Regions from separate parts of the Hymenobacter qilianensis genome, predicted to be linked through region 1. Evidence: riboswitches for the same ligand, from Rfam matches in the RefSeq annotation. Region 1 holds a riboswitch; each other region holds the start of a gene.
The links. A riboswitch is a leader RNA that binds a small molecule or an ion and turns the genes downstream of it on or off. The one in region 1 is predicted to bind S-adenosylmethionine.
Positions count from the first base shown of each region.

Region 2: another riboswitch for S-adenosylmethionine. It lies ahead of IEW06_RS02875 (O-acetylhomoserine aminocarboxypropyltransferase/cysteine synthase family protein); the one in region 1 lies ahead of metH (methionine synthase).
Region 3: another riboswitch for S-adenosylmethionine. It lies ahead of IEW06_RS09785 (amino acid permease); the one in region 1 lies ahead of metH (methionine synthase).

Region 1 covers NZ_BMFN01000001.1:1,544,526-1,546,788, reverse strand. Annotated here, with positions in the region: gene IEW06_RS06580 (M16 family metallopeptidase) at 1-883, shown strand, start outside; SAM riboswitch class I at 998-1,105, shown strand; gene metH (methionine synthase) at 1,177-2,263, shown strand, end outside.
Region 2 covers NZ_BMFN01000001.1:680,459-682,721, reverse strand. Annotated here, with positions in the region: gene IEW06_RS02875 (O-acetylhomoserine aminocarboxypropyltransferase/cysteine synthase family protein) at 29-1,414, opposite strand; SAM riboswitch class I at 1,794-1,908, opposite strand; gene IEW06_RS02870 (LysM peptidoglycan-binding domain-containing protein) at 2,093-2,263, opposite strand, start outside.
Region 3 covers NZ_BMFN01000002.1:451,221-453,483, reverse strand. Annotated here, with positions in the region: gene IEW06_RS09790 (EcsC family protein) at 1-686, shown strand, start outside; SAM riboswitch class I at 780-890, shown strand; gene IEW06_RS09785 (amino acid permease) at 1,239-2,263, shown strand, end outside.

The sequences.
Region 1 (2,263 bases):
CCAGCCAGGCACTCAGGCTCGCACGAAGTTCACGATGGCCATGTACAAAGGCCACCCCTACGGACGCGACATTCCCACCGACGCCGAAGTAAACGCTTACGGCCCGGAGCAGGTGCGCGACTTTTACACCAAGCAGTTTGGGGCCCAGCGCACGGCCGTATACGCCGCCGGCAAGTTTGACGAAAAGGCTATGCGCGAGGCGGTTACATCTTCGCTAAGCAACTGGACCAAAGGCCCCGCTCCGCGCATTGAGATTGCCAAGCCCATCACCAAAACCGACCTGATGGTGCAGGACCGGCCCGGCGCGCCCCAATCTACGCTAGTTATCGGCTTGCCCGTCGTTGACCCTACGCACCCCGATTTCACGCGCCTCCGTGTGATGAATTCCCTGCTGGGGGGCTCTTTTGGCTCACGTATCACCAGCAATATCCGCGAGAATAAAGGTTACACCTACTCGCCTTCCAGCAGCATAAATGCCCGCTACCGCGTGGGTGAGTGGACCGAAGTGGCCGACGTAACGACGGAGCACACGGGTAACTCGCTCAAGGAAATTGTTTACGAAATAGATCGTTTGCAAAAAGAAGCGCCCACGGAAGCTGAATTGGAAGGCATCAAAAACTACGAGGCCGGCCTGTTTGTGCTGCGCAACTCCACTCCGGCCGGCATTATCGGTCAGCTCAGCTTCCTCGATTTGCACGGCCTCCCCGACAGCTACCTCACCAACCAAGTGAAAGAGATTCACGCCATTACTCCGAAAGAGGTGCAGGATGCGGCCAAGAAATACGTCCGCCCCGATGAGATGACCATCGTGGTAGTAGGCGATAAAAAGGTGATTGAGCCGCAGTTGAAGAAGTTTCAGGCGGAGCGCAAGAAGTCGCTTTAATACGCTTTCCACATTTTAGTAAGAAGGGACTGGCCAGCAGGTCAGTCCCTTCTTGTTTTAGGCTCTAAAATCAGAGTAAACTTTTTTCGTCGTCTTGCTGTATCTTTGCTCAGCTACTTATCCAGAAAGACCGAGGGACTGGGCCCTACGACGTCTTGGCAACCTGAGTAAAACAAGGTGCCAACTCCCATTTTGCCCCCCACGGGCAGAAGAAGATAAGTGCGGAGCCCGCGTTGCGAGGTTCTCTTTCTGGATAAGCAGCGCTAAAAACGCCTTTTTCCAAAGGAGACCTTATGAAAACGACTCGCCCCGCCTCCCCCCTCTACGACATTCTCCAACAGCGCATTCTGGTGCTCGATGGCGCCATGGGCACCATGATTCAGCGCCATCCGCTGACGGAGGAGGACTTCCGGGGCACGCGCTTCGCCGATCATCCCAAGCCCTTGCGCGGCAACAACGACCTGCTCAGCCTGACCAGACCGGATATTATCCGCGGTATTCACGCTGAATATTTCGCCGCCGGGGCCGACATGGTGGAAACCAACACCTTCAGCGGCACTACCATCGCCCAGGCCGACTATGGGTTGGAGCATTTGGCCTACGAGCTCAACTACGAGTCGGCGCGGATTGCGAAAGAAGTTGCCGACGAGTTTACGGCCCGCGAGCCGCATAAGCCGCGCTTCGTAGCTGGTGCCATCGGGCCCACCAATCGTACTGCTTCCCTCTCACCCGACGTGAACCGCCCCGGCTTCCGCGCCGTGACCTTCGATGAGCTGGCAACGGCTTACCACGAGCAGGTGCGCGGCCTGGTGGAAGGTGGCTCCGACACGCTGCTGATTGAAACCATCTTCGATACGCTGAATGCCAAAGCGGCTCTGTATGCCGTGCAGAAATTCTTCGACGAAGGCGGTCGGGTTGTGCCGGTCATGATTTCGGGCACCATTACGGATGCCTCGGGCCGTACGCTTTCGGGGCAGACGGTGGAAGCTTTCTGGAACTCTATCAGTCACTTGCCGCTGCTGAGCGTGGGTTTGAACTGCGCCCTTGGGGCTGATCAGCTGCACGTATATGTGAAGGAGCTGAGCCGCATTGCTGATGTGCACGTGTCGGCTTATCCGAATGCTGGTTTGCCTAATGCTTTTGGGGGCTACGATGAGTCGGCCCAGGAATTTGCGGCCGTAGTGGAGAATTACCTGAAAGAGGGCATCGTGACGGTGGCCGGTGGTTGTTGTGGCACCACGCCTCAGCACATTGCCGAGCTAGCGAAGCTGGCCGAGAAATACCAGCCGCGCCAGCTACCCAATTTGCCCCCCACAACGCGCTTGTCGGGCTTAGAGCCATTCGACATCACGCCCAACAGCCTGTTCGTAAACGTGGGCG
Region 2 (2,263 bases), 860 kb from region 1:
CGCGCTCCGTACTTTCTGCTTGCCGCAGTTATACTTCCAGCACTACGGGGTGTTCGAGAGCTGGCTCTGGGAGCGCGTCGCTTTCGCTTTGCTGACGCTGGGGGGCTTTTTCCGCTACCGCGTCGAAGGCGTTCTGCAGGTCAGCTTTGATGTCTTCGATGTGCTCCAAGCCCAGAGAAATGCGCAGCAGCGTGGGCGTCACGCCAGCCGCTATTTGCTCCTGATCGGAGAGCTGCTGGTGGGTAGTGGCAGCGGGCTGAATGATCAGCGTTTTCGCATCGCCCACGTTAGCCAGATGACTCACCAGCTTTAAGTTGTCGATGAAGTGCGTGGCTGTTTCTTTGCTGCCTTTTATGCTGAAAGTCAGTACGCCACCTGCGCCGCGCTTCAGGTATTTCTGGGCTAAGGTGTGGTAGCGGCTGCTTTTCAAGCCCGGGTAATTTACGGCTTCCACCTGCGGATGCTGTTCCAGCCATTCGGCCAGCTTTTGCGCATTTTCTACCGTCCGGTCTACGCGCAACGACAGGGTTTCGAGGCCTTGCAACAGCAGGAATGAGTTGAAGGGGCTAATAGCAGGACCAAAATCGCGCAGGCCTTCTACCCGTGCCCTAATGATAAAGGCAATGTTGCCAAACGGTCCGCCTTTGCCGAAGACATCGTTGAAGACGAGGCCGTGGTAGCCTTCTGATGGCTCCGTAAACTGCGGAAACTTGCCGTTGCCGAAGTCGTATTTGCCCCCGTCCACAATCACGCCGCCAATGCTGGTGCCGTGGCCGCCAATCCATTTTGTGGCCGACTCTACCACGATGTGCGCGCCGTGCTCCAGGGGGCGAAACAAGTAACCGCCCGCGCCGAACGTGTTATCAACGATGAGGGGTAGGTCGTGCTTGTCAGCAATGGCAGCAATGCGCTCAAAATCGGGGATGCTGAAGCTGGGATTGCCAATGGTTTCGAGGTAAAGCGCCTTGGTGTTGTCGTCGATCAGTGCCTCAAAGCTTTCGGGGGTGTCGCCATCGGCAAAGCGGGCTTCGATACCTAAGCGCTTGAAAGCCACCTTGAATTGGTTGTAGGTACCACCGTAGAGGTGCTGGGTGCTCACGAAGTTATCGCCGCCCTGTAGGATGTTGTTCAGCGCCAGAAACTGGGCTGCCTGCCCCGAACTGGTAGCCAACGCGGCCACGCCACCTTCCAAGGCTGCCACCCGTTGCTCAAACACATCGGTGGTGGGGTTCATGAGGCGCGTATAAATGTTGCCGAACTCCTTAAGGGCAAATAGATTAGCCCCGTGTTCAGCGTTTTTAAACACGTAAGAAGTGGTCTGGTAGAGAGGAACGGCGCGCGAGCCAGTAGTGGGATCGGGCTGCTGGCCAGCGTGTAGTTGGAGCGTTTCGAAGTGCAGGTTTTGCGTGGACATAGTAAGTCTGATTGAGTTTTATTTGAACTAGGAAGAGATGAGAAGATGCAGATAGTTAGGCGCATCAGGGCCGCAGGAGGCGGCAAGCTGAGCGGGCTCCGTAGCCAAAAGAGCTAGACAGAGACGGGCGAAAACCTACCGTCGGAGCGAGCATAAAGCCCAGCGTGCGACACGGTTTTGAAACGACTAAAGAGGAAAGGGTCTAAACCGGAAGCCAGCTTAGCAACAGCATGCGCAACAACAGCACATTCGCGTAGCCTCATAACTGCCAACGGCAGGGGGCAAAACGCAGAAACCCGCAAGCCAACCAAGGCGCAAGGAAGCAGCCGGGACAAACGGGTGAAGTAAGAAGGAAAAAGCAGTGTTTTTCATGGCACTCAGCTTATATCTCCCGCTGGCAAAATGGCCGAACGGGCAGGAATTGGCACCTTTCAAAACAATGAAGGTTGCCAGCGGGTCAGGGAGCCTGTTCTCTCGCCGCTTCTGTATAAAATCTGAAAAACTGTCTCGTCGATAACGAGGAGTACCGGGTTGGTAAGTGCAAATGTACAGTTCGAAATGAGAACGCCAAATGCAATAAAAAGTTTTTACGGAGGCTAACTCAATGAGTAACAAGCAAAAAAGCCCCCCAACATTTTGCTGGGGGGCTTTTTGACTACAATTTAGCCTCGGGTGTACTTAAGCTTGGGGCAAGGTCAAAACCTGGCCTACTTCGATATGATCGGGGTTCGAACCAATGGTTGACTTGTTGGCGTCATAAATCTGGTGCCACTTAGCGGCGTCACCGTAGTGCTTCTTCGCGATTTTAGAAAGTGAATCGCCGCTAACTACTGTGTATTGCGTGCCTTG
Region 3 (2,263 bases), on a different contig from region 1:
GCCCCACCCTGCTGAACCGCTTCACGCGGCGGGTGCAGATTCGGCTGAATGCGCTGCTGCCTGAGCGCGTGCATGAGGCCATTACCACGGCCATTCGGCAGATGGTGCGCGGGGTGTTGTTTGGGTCTATGCACACTACGCGCCAGCCGCTGCTGGAAGCGCCGTGGGTGGCGCGCGAAACGACGGTCCGCACCCGCATCCGCTACTACCGCAACACGGCTTCGGCCGAAGGTGCCGTGACGGGGGCGGGGGGCTTTTTGCTGGGGTTGGCCGACTTTCCGCTGCTGCTGAGCCTCAAGCTCAAGCTGCTCTTCGACGTAGCCGCCCTCTACGGCCACGACGTGCGCGACTACACCGAGCGGCTTTATCTGCTGCACATTTTCCAGCTGGCCTTTTCCAGTCAGCACACCCGCAATGAGGTGTACCGCCGCATGGCCGATTGGGACACCTACCGCCACACCCTACCCACCGACGTGAACGAGTTTGACTGGCGCACCTTTCAGCAGGAGTACCGTGACTACATCGATTTGGCGAAGCTGGCCCAGCTAGTGCCGGTGATTGGGGCGGCAGTAGGGGCGGTGGCCAACTACCGACTTATCGAGCAGCTCGGCGAAACGGCCATGAACTGCTACCGAATGCGCCAGCTGGCAGCGGCGGGCACTATTTTGCCCCCCAGCGCTGGCTAAGTTGCGTTGCAGGAGAGAAAGAGTAGGTGCATTTGCAAGTACGCCCGGCCGGAGCCTACCTTTGCAGTCCAATTCTTTCTGATCAAAGGATTGTTTTTATACCGAGGCGTGGAGAGAAAGGCTCGACGAAACGCCGGCAACCCCCAACACAATTGGAACGGTGCCAACCGAGGTCAGCGCAAGTATCGACTGACTATATAAAAACAGCTTGCCGTGAACATTCACTTCCAATCCGCTCCCGTTTACTTCGCCACCACGCCGCCCCAACCGCTAAGTTGGGCTGCCTGTTCGAATATGGGTTGTTGCTGTTGTTGAGCGTTCGTCAATTTCCTCTTTTTCTTGGCTTTGCCTACCCGCGGCGGCAAGTAGTAGCTGCTGGGGGCATTTCTGCTCTGATTTCAGCCACCGCTTTGACTGAAGATCAGCTGGTAGTTTGATTGCTGAATCGGTGAAAACCGCTTTTGCTTTCGGTCTGACTGCTACGGCCGAGCTTATTTTCTCTTACCTCCTTTCTTTTTATTTACCACGAGGCGCGGCTTCGGGCTACCTTTTATGCTCAAAAAATCACTGGAATTGCTGCGGCAAGAGGCGGCCGAAACCGGCACACACACCCTTAAGCGCAGTCTGAGTGCCTTCAACCTGGTCGCCATCGGGGTAGGGGTTATAATAGGGGCGGGGCTCTTCTCCCTTACTGGCATTGCGGCTGCCAATCATACTGGGCCAGCTGTTACGCTCTCGTTTTTGGTGGCCGCTGTTGGCTGCGCTTTCTCGGCCTTGTGTTATGCGGAGTTCGCGTCCATGGTGCCCGTGGCTGGCTCGGCTTATACCTATTCCTACGCGACGCTGGGCGAGCTGTTTGCCTGGATTATCGGTTGGGATTTAGTGCTTGAATACTCAGTAGGTGCCGCTGCTGTGGCCATTAGCTGGTCGCAGTACCTGACGCGGTTTTTGGCCAAATACGACCTGCATATTCCCGCTCAGCTCGTTATGTCGCCCTTCGAGACCTCTACTTTGGCCGATGGCTCGGTGGTGCACGGGTTTGTCAATCTGCCCGCCATTCTGATCGTGCTGGCCATCACAGCCATCGTGATTCGGGGTACGCAGGGGTCGGCTTGGGTCAACGCGACCATTGTGGCCCTGAAGGTATCGGTGGTGCTAGTGTTCATTGCCCTGGGCTGGCAGTATATCGATCCGGCTAACTATCAGCCTTATATTCCGGCCAATACGGGCACCTTTGGCGAGTTCGGGTTGAGCGGAATTCTGCGCGGAGCCGGCGTGATATTCTTCGTCTTTATCGGCTTTGATATTGTGGCGACGATGGCGCAGGAAGCAAAAAAGCCCCAGCGTGATATGCCCATTGGTATCATTGGCTCCCTGCTGGTGTGTACTGTATTATTTGTGCTCTTCGGACACGTTATGACGGGTTTGGCCAACTATACGGAGTTTAAAAACAGCGCCGCGCCGGTAGCTATTGCCATCGAGAAAACGCCGTATGCTTGGCTGAGTCAAGCCATTATCGTCGCTATTCTGATTGGCTACACCTCCGTAATTCTGGTAGATTTGCTGGGCCAGTCGCG